DNA from 3 places in the Klebsiella sp. SYXHC3 genome. Region 1 is predicted to be linked to each of the others. Evidence: predicted binding sites of a transcription regulator. Region 1 holds the regulator's gene; each other region holds the start of a gene.

Region 1 (5,040 bases):
CACCAATGAAATTGCCAGCGCCTTCCATGCCGGTTCCCATGGCTCCACCTACGGCGGCAATCCGCTGGCCTGCGCGGTGGCGACCGCGGCTTTCAACCTGATTAACACGCCGCAGGTGCTGGAGGGCGTGAATGCCAAACGGGCGCTGTTTGTCGAACACCTGCAGCAGATCGATGCGCAGTTTGATCTGTTCAGCGACATCCGCGGCATGGGGCTGTTAATCGGCGCCGCGCTTAAGCCGCAGCATCATGGACGCGCGCGCGATTTCCTCTATGCCGCGGCGGAGGCCGGGGTGATGGTGTTAAACGCCGGGCCGGACGTAATGCGCTTTGTGCCGTCGCTGGTGATTGATGATAGCGATATCGCCGAAGGGATGGCGCGCTTTGCGCAGGCGGTTAAAAACGTGCTTAGCGCCTAGTCGTGCGTAGCCAGATGCCGTGATGCGGACGCTGACGCCATGCCACCGACGAAATGGTGTGCATGGTGTTCAGATGGCCGAGGATCCGCTGCAGATGCTGCTCAAGGGTGCTGAGCGGCCCACGCAACACTTCCCCGTCCTGGGATTCCATAATATTTACATCGCCCGCGCTGCCCGGCCCGTCTGAATCCAGACGCTGCTGACAGCGCTGTAGCGCAATTTCACAAGATTCCAGATACCGCTGCGCCAGGTCAGGCGTTAGCATCGTATGCTCGCGCGCCAGCGTGGTCATGGCGTTGATATGCTCAACGATAAACTGGCTATGGGTTACCCACAGCTTCATATCTTCCAGATAGTGCGAGTTAAAACCCGGTTCCTGCATCGCCTGGTTAAGCGAGTTATACAGGGCGTTGTGCGCCTGGTTGACGCGCATACGCTGGTAGGCCAACGCCGGGGCCTGCGGATCGGCGCTAAGTATCAGCCGAATAGCCTCCTGATCGGCCTCCAGAGCATCGTGGGCGTTTTTACGCAGCAGGCCGCTCTGCCATTGCGGCCATAGCCAGACCATCCCGCCAAAGGCGATCAGACAGCCAATGATGGTATCGATAAAGCGGGCGACGATGAACTGCTCGCCGTTAAGCGTTAGCAACTGCAGGGTGTATACCGCGGTGACGGTAAAGCCCACCATCGCCCAGCCGTAGTGTTTACGAATGATGAGATAGCTCAGCAGCGTGATGAACAACATACCGCTTAACGTATAGCTCTCCGGTACGTGGAAGTGTAAGGTCAGCCAGGCGATCACCAGGCCCGCCAGGGTGCCTGCCGCCCGGTGGACAATCCGCACGCGGGTGGCGCCGTAACCGTTTTGCGTCACGAACAGCACGGTCATCAGGATCCAGTAAGGCTTCGGCAGGTGCAGGGCGCTGCCCATCAGGCTGGCGATGCTCAACATTACGCTGATGCGCGCGGCGTTGCGCAGCGCCGGGGATTTCAATGACAGGTAGTTCTTCAGGGCCGGTAGCAGCGGCAGGCGTCGTTCTTTGTCCGCCATCAGGTTACGTGCGTACAGCGGGCGCTGAGTACGTAGCACGCGGGCGATACGACTGAAGTGCCAGGCGCAGAACTGGCCAACTGGGTTATCGGGATGCTGATAGGCGATTTTTTCCAGCGCGCCGATTTGCTTATCCATCTGAAAGCGGCGCGGGTAGCGGTGGTAGAGAATATCATCCGCCAGCACCCGCAGACGAGCGGCGACGGTCTGCGCGTTCCAGCGGATGACCGCTTCCGCATGGCTGCGCTCCACCAGTTTTTGCACCTCTTCCGGCTGGTGCAGGCTCACTGAAATATGTTCCTGCAGATCCAGCCCAACCTGGAACGCGCGCAGCAGTCGCTTATGATCGCTACGCTGGTTGGCGGCTAACATATGCATCTGCTGATAGCACTGGGTAATTAAATCGACTACCTTCTGCTGGCGGGTAAGCAGCGGCGGCAGGGAGGTCGTCGGATCAGTGTGCTGCGTCAGGAGGCTATATTTGGCCTCGCAATAGTTAGCCAGTTCGCGGTAAAGCAGGCTTAACGACTCGCGCAGCGGCTGCTCTCGCCAGAGCCAAAACCAGAACCAGTTAAAGAGTCCGTACCACAAGGTTCCCAGCGCATAGATAAGCAGCGGCTCCCAGATGGGCATATTGCCGGCCAGGCTTAAGGTAAAAATGGCGGCGATAAGCGATGCCGGCAACAGGCGAGCGTGTAGCGAGCTGATTTCCGCCGTCACGCCGAGAATCAGCGCCAGCGCGCTGAGGATAAGCGGCAACGGGATGTCGCGCGCCAGAAGCAATTGCACAATCAGGCTGCTGCCGGCAAACAGGCAGCCGCCAACGATCAGGCGTTTGAAAAAACGTTTATGCGGGGTGTCGAGACCGGCAATATTGCAACAGGCGGGAACTAAAGAGAACAGCAGCCCTTGCTGCAGATGGCCGAGCAGAAGCCCGATGGCCACAGGTAGACACAGCACCAGCGTTTGCCGCAGTGCATAGTTGACTTCCGGGTGGTAAATCAGCCTGCGCCACATGGGAGAAACAAAAACGGCGTACTGCGCGGAGCAATACGCCGTTTAGCGACTTAACGGGTACCGTAGACGACGATAGTTTTACCGTGTGCCGAGATCAGGTTTTGATCTTCCAGCATCTTCAGAATACGGCCGACGGTTTCACGAGAGCAACCGACGATCTGGCCAATTTCCTGGCGGGTGATTTTGATCTGCATCCCGTCCGGGTGAGTCATGGCATCAGGCTGTTTCGCCAGATTCAGTAAGGTCTGAGCGATACGGCCCGTCACGTCGAGGAAAGCAAGGTTACCGACTTTCTCGGAAGTGACCTGCAGACGACGCGCCATCTGCGAGGAGAGGCGCATCAGGATGTCCGGGTTCACCTGGATTAACTGACGGAATTTTTTGTAAGAGATCTCGGCCACTTCACATGCGGTTTTCGCACGTACCCAGGCACTACGTTCCTGACCTTCTTCAAACAGGCCTAATTCACCGATGAAATCGCCCTGGTTGAGGTAAGAGAGGATCATCTCTTTACCTTCTTCATCCTTGATGAGTACAGCCACGGAGCCTTTTACGATGTAGTAAAGCGTTTCCGCTTTCTCACCCTGGTGAATCAGCGTGCTCTTTGATGGGTACTTATGAATGTGGCAATGAGACAAGAACCATTCAAGGGTAGGGTCTGTTTGCGGTTTGCCAAGCACCATGCGCGGTTATCCTCTGTTATAAGCTATCTCCGGACGCCGACACTACACGGCATCCGGGCATGCAATCGTATTTTTCCCTATGCCTGGGAAGCTGGCTGCTCAATTTATGCAGCCTGTAATGTGAACTCCTCAGCATACATGCGGTACATCAATGTATTACTGTAGCATCCAGACTGTTTTAGCATAGCTTTCACCGCATGTCTCCTGGTGTCTCGCTTCAGCATGACCCAGGTCGCCTTCCGTTGCGAGATTTGTTATGTGCGCGTAATCTGTCAGGAAAATTGCAACAGCGGAGTTAAATTTTATGCAAGCGCGTGTGAAATGGGTGGAAGGTCTAACCTTCATCGGTGAGTCGGCCTCCGGCCACCAGATTTTAATGGATGGCAACTCCGGGGACAAAGCGCCCAGCCCGATGGAAATGGTGTTAATGGCGGCGGGCGGCTGTAGCGCAATTGACGTGGTGTCTATCCTGCAAAAAGGGCGTCAAAACGTCACCAACTGCGAAGTGAAGCTGACCTCTGAACGCCGTGAAGAGGCGCCGCGCCTGTTCACCCATATCAATCTGCACTTTATCGTCACCGGTAAAGAGCTGAAGGATGCGGCGGTGTCCCGGGCGGTGGATTTATCCGCGGAGAAGTACTGCTCGGTGGCGCTGATGCTGGAAAAGGCGGTCAACATCACCCACTCTTACGAAGTCATCGAAGCCTGAGACGAATTGACGTAGCGGGACGCTAACCCCGGCAGCACGGCGACCGGGGTTTTATTTTGCCCTTAACTAATGGTTTTGCCTTCCATCAAGCGCTCGACCAGCGGCGCCATAATGAGCTCCATCGCCAGCCCCATCTTACCGCCCGGCACCACCAGGGTGTTCATATGCGAGATAAACGACCCCTGTAGCATCGCCAACAGCCAGGGATAATCAATCCCCTGCAAATTGCGAAAGTGAATCACCACGAAGCTTTCGTCGAGCGATGGAATGCCTTTGGCGGCAAATGGATTCGAGGTATCGACCGTCGGCACGCGCTGGAAGTTGATATGGGTGCGTGAGAACTGGGGGGTGATGAAATTGATATAGTCTTCCATCGAACGTACCACCGAGTCCATCACCGCTTCGCGCGAATGGCCGCGTTCGCTGGTATCGCGAATGAGCTTCTGGATCCATTCAAGGTTGACGATCGGCACCACGCCGACCAGCAGGTCGACATGTTTCGCCACGTCATGCTGCGGCGTCACCACGCCGCCGTGCAGCCCCTCATAAAACAGCACGTCGGTCGGTTCAGGCAGCGGCTGCCACGGGGTAAAGGTGCCGGGAACCTGATTCCAGGGAACCGCTTCATCATAGGTATGGAGATATTTTCGCGACTGGCCCTTGCCGAATTCGCCGTACTCTAAAAAGGTGCGTTCAAGCAGGCTGAAGTCGTTGGCTTCCGGGCCGAAGTAGCTGATGTGTTTGCCCTGATCGCGCGCTTTGCGGATCGCCATGTCCATTTCCGGGCGAGTATAGCGATGGAAGCTATCCCCTTCGACCTCCGCGGCATGCAGGTTCAGCTGCGAGAAAATTTTGCGAAACGCGAGGCTGGTGGTGGTGGTGCCCGCGCCGCTGGAGCCCGTGACTGCGATCACTGGATGTTTGGCAGACATAACAACTCCCTGATTAAGTGATGGTGTGTCGCCGTATCGCGCCAGGCTCTCGCGGTTAGAGGGGCATGGCGCTTAGCCGTTAAACATCTTGCGGGGCATGATGTTGACCGTCTCGTGCAGTTCTGACCACACCAGTACGGCCTCCCCGGTTTTAAGCTGCTGTTTTACATCGGCGACTTTATCGGCAAGCGAACGTTCATGTTCACCATAATCGGTGCCTTCGCGCAACA
Region 2 (5,040 bases), on a different contig from region 1:
GGATGAAAACGATCCGCACTTTGAGGTGTTTCTGCTTCAGCTTCTTCTCTTTTGCGAGCTGATTATTGAGATCTTTTTCTAAAGCGATGAAAAGATCGTGGGTAGCGCCGCGTTGGGTACCTTTGTCGATAAAAAAGAATGTCTTGCTGTAAGTCGTTAGCACTCGGATCGCCCGTCGGTTGATCATGTCGGGAAGATCGCCTTTTTGCGGCTGCATGATGTGATCCATATTGATAGCCAGTTCAGCTTTATCATTTTGCAACGGCGGCGGTTTTTCCGTCGAAGATACCGGGGCTGAGACGGCAAACAGTAAGGCGAGAAGGCAGGCGGAAAGCGTCGCCAGGCGACGCTGAAAACCGAAGATGTTCATGATGCGACACTCTGCAGGGAGATGATTATATTTTAGACAATGCATACGCTCTCCCGCGTCTTTTTCTGCTTACCTCCATTGCGTCGGTACGGCGGAAGAGGTATTACCGTTTCCGCTATAATACAAAAGAAGGAGCTGCCTCCCTCCCTGTAGAATATTTTTTATTTGTGATCGCTAATCACTTATTTAACCTGATGGACTATCAAAATGATATTTTTGTCTGTTATTTAAAATCTATTGTAAGGTTATTTATAGACTCTGCATGGTTATGTTTTTTTAGTATTAATACATAATTCGTAGAAAGCCCGGATTAGCTTACTTCATGAGTGGTATGACCGATGTGTACCAGCCTCGTTCTATATCACACTATTAATAAGCTACCTTGCGGATAACGACCAGGAGTGCTATCACTAAATTCCCCGTCACAGATTTTACTTACAAGGATGGAAGATGAAATGGACTATTCTTAACACCCTTATCTGCCCGCATACCGGCGTTGCGTTCTCGTCAATATCGGGGCTGCGGTTTCTGAAGTTTATTATCTGGTATGAAGCCGATCTTTTATTGCTTCCCGGTGAAACAATGAAACTTTTTTCCTCTAAAGTTTTAATTAATGATCAATATCATTCATTAAAAATTTATAACATTACGCGTTATGACGATAAACAGTGGGAAACGTTAAGAGAGCGGCCAATCTGCCCGTACAATTTTGAAGCCGCGGAACCAGAATCTTGTCTTTATCAATCATATTGTGCAGTTAAGCGCTGCCCAAACGAGCGTCTACGGCCGCAGTTATGCGAACAATATTAGCCGGGGGCGCGGGGAAGGCCCTCACTGTTGCTGAAAATAAAAAAGCTTCCCGTAGGAAGCTTTTTTATCAGGTCATCATCATTGGCCATTCTGGTGGCGTCTGACTCATGACTTCAACCATGACGTCTTTAATGTTGCCCCAGATTTTGGCGACATCCACCATGGTGATGCCTAACAAGCCGGTAGCAAACCAACAGGCGGCAGCGAGGCCCAGACAGCTACAAATAATCGCTAAACCGGCATAGTCGCTTTTACGTAATTGAATATTCAGCGAGCTGGCCAGGAACATCAATACTGCGCTCACCAGGGGCCAGCGCAAAAGAACGACACTGGTAGTAATGGAAGCCATTAACTTATCCTATCTCTCAATGAAAGTCGGGGGCCTTAGACAACCTGGCGCGATTATCAATTAATGAGACGCTCTGGCTATCTGGGGGCACTTCAGGGAGTGATGAAACGAAAGTTTTGTTTCATCAACTTGTGTGAACTATATCACATTTGCTGATTTATTCGCCAGACAAAAAATGACCTTTTTTGACATTTTAAAACCATAAAATAACTGTGGTTAATGCCGAGGGGATGTACGCCAGCTTGTCTGGCGTCTGTTTTTCGACGCTGCTAAGGGCTGGGCGTAGACTGCCGATAATTGTTCTACGGGTTTTGTTACTTATTACGAGTAATTGTACGGAGAAACCGAATTAGTAAGTGGCTAGTGTCTTAATTATTACGAGAATGTTTCTCGATCCATCTATAAGTAAGTATGATTCATCATTATTAGGTGTGAGGTTTTTACATAAACGTGTTCGTTGCTGAAATTCGCTGTTTTTTATAACAGTCGGTAATGCCTGGTTTTTGCCCTTATACCGTGATTGAGGCGTATCGCATGGATAAAAAGCGGAAATGAGTCGTAGCGCGCCGCATAAGGCGTTCAAAATATTCTTCACCATACTGGTGGTTGTGCTGCCGGTGGTGTTGGCGTTGTGGTTCGCGCAAATTAGAGCCCGGGAAGAAATCTCCGATAGATTGCAGTCGTTTTCGCAGCTGGCGTTGCAAAAAACGGAAATGGTCATTCATGAATCCGAGCAGGCGCGCGAAAAGGCCATGCAGTTTACAGGGGAATTGTGTTCCCCGCAGCATCAGCATTACATGTTGAATATTGTCCGCGGATTGCTGTATGTCGATGACTTGATTTACGCGAACGGTAACAAATTCATCTGTTCTACTGCAGTTCATCCCGAAGAGGGGTGGAGAATAGCCGCGGCGAATTACACCCGCCAGCCCGACGTCTCTATTTACTACTACCGCGATACGCCGTTTTATCCGGGCTATGATATGAATTATATGCAGCGCGGCCATTATGCCGTGGTGGTTAATCCTCTCTCTTATAGCTCGGTTATTTCCAGTGATAGAGACTTAGCCTACGGCGTCTTCGATACCAAAACGAACATGTTTTTCTCGGTGAGTAAAAACGTTGATGCCAGGGAACTACACCGCCTTATCCGCCACGAAGACGCTTTTTTTAATCAGGATGGCCGGGTTTATACCGTCGCTCATTCCTCGATTCGGCCGATTGCGGTCATCATGTCCACCTCGCGCGCCAGCTATTATGCCAGCCTGTACGATCAGGTCACCTTGACCCTGCCGTTAGGGATCATCTGCAGCATATTGATTCTGATGGTATGGTCGCGCAGCCGTCAGCAGTATCATTCACCGCGTAATAAGCTCTTGCGGGCGTTAAGCCACCGCCAGCTATGTCTGCATTATCAACCCATTATCGACATTAAGAATAATCGCTGCGTCGGCGCCGAGGCGCTGCTACGCTGGCCGGGATTTGATGGTCCGGTCATGAGTCCGGCGGAGTTTATTCCATTGGCGGAAAACTCAGGCATGATTGCTCAGGTCACAGATTACGTAGTTGACGAGTTGTTCAACGATCTTGGCGAATATTTGTCCCGACACCCGCAGCTCTATATCGCGATTAATCTTTCGGCCTCGGATTTCCACTCCGCGAGGTTGATTGCACAGATCACTGAGAAAGCGCGCAGCTATGCAGTTTGCGTGAAGCAAATCAAAATTGAAGTCACCGAAAGGGGGTTTATCGATGTGCCGAAAACCACGCCGGTGATCCAGGCTTTCCGCGAAGCGGGCTATGAGATAGCTATTGATGATTTCGGTACCGGTTATTCCAACCTGCACAATCTCTATTCGCTCAACGTCGATATTCTGAAGATTGATAAATCTTTTATCGATACGCTGACGACTAATAGCACCAGCCACCTGATTGCCGAGCATATCATCGACATGGCGCGTAGCCTGCGTTTAAAAACCATCGCTGAAGGGGTAGAAACGCTGGATCAGGTGGATTGGTTGCTTAAGCGCGGCGTGCAGTTTTGTCAGGGTTGGCATTTTGCCAGGGCAATGCCGCCACAGGAGTTTATCCAGTGGCTGGCGAAATCCCCGATCTTACTGCGTCCGCCGCACGACGGTCGTCAGGCGGAAATCTGATGACGGTAGTCGCTGGGAGTGCGATCGAACTCCCGGCGGAACACCCGTGAGAACGTCTGTTGCGAGACGTATCCCAAATCCATCGCAATATCAAAAATAGGGCGTTGCGTGGTCCTTAGCGCCTCAGCGGCGAGCAGTAGCCGGCGCTGGCGAATGTAATCACCCAGCGTTTGGTGGGTGACGGTACGGAACATCCGCTGTAGATACCATTTCGAGTATCCCGATTTTTTAGCGACTACATCAATGTTAAGTGGTTGATCGATATGTTCATCAATCCATTCAATAAGCGTTTGGATAATATCCTGATGGGACATAAAGCGGCCTCTCTCAATTCTCGATTCGTCGTTTTGTCTGCTGGCGAGTATAATTCCTCAAGTTAACTTGAGGTAAAGCGCTTTTATGGAAAAGAAACCAACCCGTATCAAAATGCTGCTCTCCCCTGGGGAAGTGGCGAAACGAACCGGCGTCGCCGTCTCGGCGCTGCACTTTTATGAAAGCAAAGGGCTTATCCGCAGCCAGCGCAACGCGGGCAATCAGCGGCGATATCGCCGCGATGTGCTGCGTGCGGTCGCTATCATCAAGATTGCGCAACGTATTGGTATTCCGCTGGCGACCATCGGCGAGGCATTCGGCGTCCTGCCGGAAGGGCATAATCTGAGCGCCAAAGAGTGGAAACAGCTGTCGTCGCAATGGCGGGAGGAGCTGGACCGGCGTATTCACACCCTGACCGCGTTGCGCGACCAGCTCGACGGCTGCATCGGTTGCGGCTGTTTATCGCGCCGCGATTGTCCGTTACGCAACCCTGGAGATAAGTTGGGTGAAGAGGGGACCGGCGCACGCCTGCTGGAAGAGGATTAATGGTGATACCTGCAAAAAACTAAAGCGCCACAACAGGGCGCTTTAGTTGTTTTCCGGTCTTTGTCTTTCGCATTATCCCGCTGGCTCACGGGAGGGTTTCCCCCGACGTCGACTCCCCTCAGGTATTGCGCAATGTGTTGAAGGAGGTTCCGGATTGCGTCGACAATGTAATTGTGGCACAGCCTGCTGATTTTGCCTGTTGACGTTGCCGAAATTTTTCCGTCATTGGCCGCCTGTTTCTATAGTTAATTTGAACGAACAACAGGAGAGCGCCATGTTGACGGTCCATCACCTCAACCAATCCCGCTCGCAGCGCGTGCTGTGGGCGTTGGAAGAACTGCAATTGTCCTATCAGGTAGTCTGCTACCAGCGTGAAAAAAACATGCAGGCGCCAGCGGAACTGAAAAAAATTCACCCGTTGGGTAAATCGCCGGTGCTTGAGGATCAGGGCGTGGTGCTGGCGGAGTCCGGCGCGATTCTGGAATATCTGCAGGAGA
Region 3 (5,040 bases), on a different contig from region 1:
GACCGCTGAGCGAGTTGTACGCAGGGTTGATGTATGCGCGGCCTGAGCGCGCAGAAAAGCGACCGTTAATCATATGGTAAGGAGAACAGTATGTTTAGATGGGGCATTATTTTTCTGATCATCGCGTTAATTGCCGCCGCATTGGGTTTTGGTGGTCTGGCGGGTACCGCGGCGTGGGCGGCTAAAATCGTCTTTGTTGTCGGTATTATCATTTTCCTGGTCAGCCTGTTTACCGGGCGAAAACGACCCTAGAGGCGATGTGCCGAAAGGCGTGAATCAATAACCGCGCAGTGATGACATAACGTCTTACATAAAGCCAGTCAATGTGACTGGCTTTTGCGGTTTCAGGGGACGACAATTTGCGTTACTTTAATGACAGAAAATAAACAAACAGGAAAGCAGGGTGGGGCAGCGCATTCCCGTGACGTTGGGCAATATCGCCCCGTTAGCGGTAAAACCCTTCCGTCCAGGCAAATTGGCTCTGGTGTGCGAAGGCGGTGGTCAGAGAGGTATTTTCACAGCCGGGGTTCTGGACGAATTCATGCGCGCTGGATTTAACCCTTTCGACCTGATGCTAGGCACTTCCGCTGGCGCGCAAAACATCTCCGCTTATATCTGTAATCAGCAGGGCTACGCCCGTAAAGTCATTACGCGTTACACCACCTCGCGGCAATTTTTTGACCCGATGCGCTTCGTACGCGGCGGCAATCTTATCGATCTCGATTGGCTGGTCGATTCCACTGCACAACAAATGCCGCTGGCGATGAACTATGCCGAGGAGCAGTTCGCGCTGGGTAAAGAGCTGTGGATGTGCGCCTGCCGCGGTGACGACTACACGGCAAACTATTTTTCCCCCACCCGCCAGACCTGGCTTGATCTGATCCGCGCCTCCAGCGCCATTCCAGGTTTTTACCGTAGCGGTGTCCTGCTGGATGGCGTGAATTATCTCGATGGCGGCGTCAGCGACGCGATCCCTGTGCAGGAGGCGGCGCGCCGCGGCGCGCAGACTATCGTGGTTATCCGTACCGTCCCTTCGCAGATGTTCTACACTCCGCAGTGGTTTAAACGGATGGAGCGCTGGCTGGGGGAAAGCAGTTTGCAGCCGTTTGTGAACCTGGTACAGCACCACGAAACCACCTATCGCGCGACGCAGCAGTTTATTGAAAAACCGCCGGGTAAACTGCGGATATTCGAAATCTATCCGCAGCGGCCGCTGCGCAGTATGGCGCTTGGCAGCCGTCTGCCGGCGCTGCTGGAAGATTATAAAACCGGACGCCAGTGCGGCCGCTACTTCCTCGCTACGGTAGGGAAACTGCTGACCGAGCAACCGCCGCTGTTACGTCATGCGCCGCGTGTGGCAATGCCGACGTCGGTAGTGGTGCCGCCGTTGCCGGTAGCTAACGAAACGCCGCAACAGGCGATTATCACCGCGCCGCAGGCTAATGACCCTAGCTTTAATAACGAGGATCTGGCGTGACGTTACGCTTTATTGATACCCACTGTCATTTCGATTTTCCCCCATTTACAGAGGATGAACCGGCGAGTATCGCACGGGCGTCACAGGCCGGCGTTGGGCGCATAATCGTGCCGTCGATATCCGCCGCGCGCTTTGCTCGCGTGCTGGCGCTGGCGGAGCAACACGAGCCGCTGTATGCCGCGTTAGGGATGCATCCCATTGTTATCGAACAGCATGATGACCGCGGGTTAGCGCAACTGGAAAGCTATCTTGCACAGCGTCATCCGAAACTCGTGGCCGTCGGGGAGATTGGCCTCGATCTCTACCGCGACGATCCGCAATACGATCGCCAACAGGCGCTGCTGGAAGCGCAGTTGCGGCTGGCAAAGCGTTACGATTTGCCGGTGATCCTGCATTCGCGCCGCACCCACGATAAGCTGGCGATGTTGCTAAAAAAACATAACCTGCCGCGCGCCGGGGTGGTGCATGGTTTTGCCGGCAGCCTGCAGCAGGCGGAACGTTTTGTACAGCTGGGCTATAAGATTGGCGTTGGCGGTACCATTACCTATCCCCGCGCCAGCAAAACTCGCGATGTTATGGCGCGTCTGCCGCTTTCTTCGCTGCTGCTGGAAACCGATGCTCCGGATATGCCGCTGAATGGTTTTCAGGGACAGCCGAACCGCCCGGAACAGGCGGCCCGCGTCTTTGACTCGCTCTGCGAACTGCGCGCGGAACCGGCGCAGGAAATTGAAGCGGCACTACTGGCGAATACCAAAAACCTCTTTACCGCGCTAACCCTCTAACGACCCACATACTGGACAACGTCGTCCCCGGTTCTGGTCGGGTGTGACAATCCCATCATTTTTTATAAATATAAAATCCATTAAGTTTCAATCAGAAAGTATATTTATGGCCAGGATTTGCACAATTTGTGCGCCATGACGTCGAGATAACTCGTTTTGATATGTTAGAATAATAACATCACCATGAACTTCGGTTTGCCGATTATGCTTAAACAGGAGATGACGGTGAGGCTGGCGGGAATTGCTGGTTAATTGTGATTTTTATCACGTTACAGTAATGCAAATTAGTAATTAGTTTTCATTAACTGTGATGAATGTCGAAGTGTAATGGCGAGCGGTTGTTACAATAGTAACAGGCTCGCAAGGTGAACAAACTATTGAACCGGCAATACGCCGTCGGAGTATGAAATGACTGATTTGAAAGCAAGCAGCCTGCGCGCGTTGAAACTGATGGATCTGACCACCCTGAACGATGACGACACCAATGAGAAGGTGATCGCTCTGTGTCATCAGGCGAAAACGCCGGTGGGAAATACCGCTGCGGTCTGCATCTACCCGCGTTTTATCCCGATTGCCCGTAAGACGCTGAACGAACAAGGAACGCCGGATATCCGCATCGCGACGGTGACTAACTTCCCGCATGGTAATGACGATATCGATATCGCGCTGGCGGAAACCCGCGCGGCAATCGCTTATGGCGCGGATGAAGTGGATGTGGTTTTCCCGTACCGCGCGCTGATCGCGGGTAACGAGCAGGTGGGTTTTGATCTGGTGAAAGCCTGTAAAGAAGCCTGTGCGGCGGCGAATGTGCTGCTGAAAGTGATCATCGAAACCGGCGAACTGAAAGAAGAAGCGCTGATTCGTAAGGCGTCTGAAATCTCTATTAAAGCGGGCGCGGATTTCATCAAAACTTCTACCGGTAAAGTGCCGGTGAATGCGACGCCGGAAAGCGCGCGCATCATGATGGAAGTGATCCGCGATATGGGCGTTGAGAAAACCGTTGGCTTTAAACCTGCCGGCGGCGTGCGCAGCGCGGAAGATGCGCAACAGTTCCTGGCGATTGCTGATGAACTGTTCGGCGCCGACTGGGCCGATTCCCGTCACTACCGTTTCGGCGCATCCAGCCTGTTGGCTAGCCTGCTGAAAGCCCTGGGTCACGGCGACGGTAAGAGCGCCAGCAGCTACTAATCCCTTGATACGCCGGATGGTGCTGCGCTTATCCGGCCTACGAATGGATGCCTGTAGGCCGGATAAGGCGCTCGCGCCGCCATCCGGCAATTTATACTATTTGGGAGGTTACCGTGTTTCTCGCACAAGAAATTATTCGTAAAAAACGTGATGGTCATGTATTAAGCGATGAAGAAATTCGCTTTTTCATCAACGGTATCCGCGATAATACTATCTCTGAAGGACAGATCGCCGCGCTGGCGATGACCATCTTCTTCCATGATATGTCTATGCCGGAACGTGTCTCGCTGACCATGGCGATGCGGGATTCAGGAACCGTTCTCGACTGGAAAAGCCTTAACCTCAACGGCCCGATCGTCGATAAACACTCGACCGGCGGCGTGGGTGACGTCACCTCGCTGATGCTGGGGCCAATGGTTGCCGCCTGCGGCGGTTACGTACCGATGATCTCCGGGCGTGGTCTCGGCCATACCGGCGGTACGCTTGATAAACTGGAAGCGATCCCGGGTTTTGATATTTTCCCGGACGACGCGCGTTTCCGCGAAATTATTAAAGATGTCGGCGTGGCGATTATCGGGCAGACCAGCTCGCTCGCGCCGGCTGACAAACGTTTCTATGCCACCCGCGATATTACCGCGACGGTGGATTCCATCCCGCTGATTACCGCGTCTATTCTGGCCAAGAAACTGGCGGAAGGTCTGGACGCGCTGGTGATGGACGTTAAAGTCGGCAGCGGCGCCTTTATGCCGACTTATGAGCTTTCAGAAGCGCTTGCCGAAGCGATCGTTGGCGTCTCCAACGGCGCCGGCGTGCGCACGACCGCACTGTTAACGGATATGAACCAGGTGCTGGCCTCCAGCGCGGGTAACGCCGTTGAAGTTCGCGAAGCGGTACAGTTCCTGACCGGCGAATACCGCAACCCGCGCCTGTACGACGTCACCATGGCGCTGTGCGTGGAAATGCTGATTTCCGGCAAGCTGGCGGCGGATGACGCCGAGGCGCGCGCGAAATTGCAGGCGGTGCTGGATAACGGTAAAGCGGCAGAAGTCTTTGGCCGCATGGTGGCGGCGCAGAAGGGGCCGAGCGACTTTGTCGAAAACTATGCGAAATACCTGCCGACGGCAATGCTGAGCAAAGCGGTCTATGCTGAAGGCGCCGGATTTGTCTCTGAAATGGATACCCGCGCGCTGGGGATGGCGGTGGTGTCGATGGGCGGCGGTCGTCGCCAGGCTTCCGATACTATTGACTACAGCGTTGGCTTTACCGATATGGCGCGCCTTGGCGATAAAGTTGATGGCGAACGTCCGCTGGCGGTGATTCATGCGAAAGATGAATCGAGCTGGCAGGAAGCGGCTAAAGCCGTGAAAGCGGCAATAAAACTGGACGCCCACGCCCCAGAAATTACACCGACGGTCTATCGCCGTATCACCAAGTAGCGATATACTGATCTGATCGCTTTTTTGCAGCGCATGATGTATGGAGAACAAGATGAAACGTGCATTTATTATGGTGCTGGACTCCTTTGGGATTGGCGCAACGGAAGACGCTGACCGCTTTGGCGATGTTGGCGCCGATACCCTGGGCCACATTGCA

Evidence for each region. Region 1 encodes CRP, which controls carbon source genes, mostly activating them, when cyclic AMP is high. Its sites were predicted from a motif close to ATGTGANNNNNNTCACAT; they were not measured.
Region 2: a site for CRP is predicted at 1,661-1,678, ahead of AC2CGP_RS19485 (YjcB family protein). Genes of this name have one in related genera too.
Region 3: a site for CRP is predicted at 2,512-2,529, ahead of deoC (deoxyribose-phosphate aldolase). Genes of this name have one in related genera too.

Annotation. Positions count from the first base shown of each region.
Region 1 is NZ_JBXUNG010000002.1:459,287-464,326, forward strand. Features, by position in the region: gene argD (bifunctional acetylornithine/succinyldiaminopimelate transaminase) at 1-418, shown strand, start outside; gene AC2CGP_RS09140 (YccS/YhfK family putative transporter) at 408-2,486, opposite strand; gene crp (cAMP-activated global transcriptional regulator CRP) at 2,537-3,169, opposite strand; gene AC2CGP_RS09150 (OsmC family protein) at 3,474-3,878, shown strand; gene AC2CGP_RS09155 (phosphoribulokinase) at 3,941-4,810, opposite strand; gene AC2CGP_RS09160 (YheU family protein) at 4,883-5,040, opposite strand, start outside.
Region 2 is NZ_JBXUNG010000009.1:55,452-60,491, forward strand. Features, by position in the region: gene AC2CGP_RS19475 (MltF family protein) at 1-370, opposite strand, end outside; gene iraM (anti-adapter protein IraM) at 821-1,180, shown strand; gene AC2CGP_RS19485 (YjcB family protein) at 1,248-1,529, opposite strand; gene AC2CGP_RS19490 (EAL domain-containing protein) at 2,081-3,685, shown strand; gene soxS (superoxide response transcriptional regulator SoxS) at 3,670-3,999, opposite strand; gene soxR (redox-sensitive transcriptional activator SoxR) at 4,085-4,543, shown strand; gene AC2CGP_RS19505 (glutathione S-transferase family protein) at 4,818-5,040, shown strand, end outside.
Region 3 is NZ_JBXUNG010000012.1:74,102-79,141, reverse strand. Features, by position in the region: gene AC2CGP_RS21675 (DUF1328 domain-containing protein) at 91-252, shown strand; gene AC2CGP_RS21670 (patatin-like phospholipase family protein) at 404-1,477, shown strand; gene AC2CGP_RS21665 (metal-dependent hydrolase) at 1,474-2,259, shown strand; gene deoC (deoxyribose-phosphate aldolase) at 2,668-3,447, shown strand; gene deoA (thymidine phosphorylase) at 3,561-4,883, shown strand; gene deoB (phosphopentomutase) at 4,936-5,040, shown strand, end outside.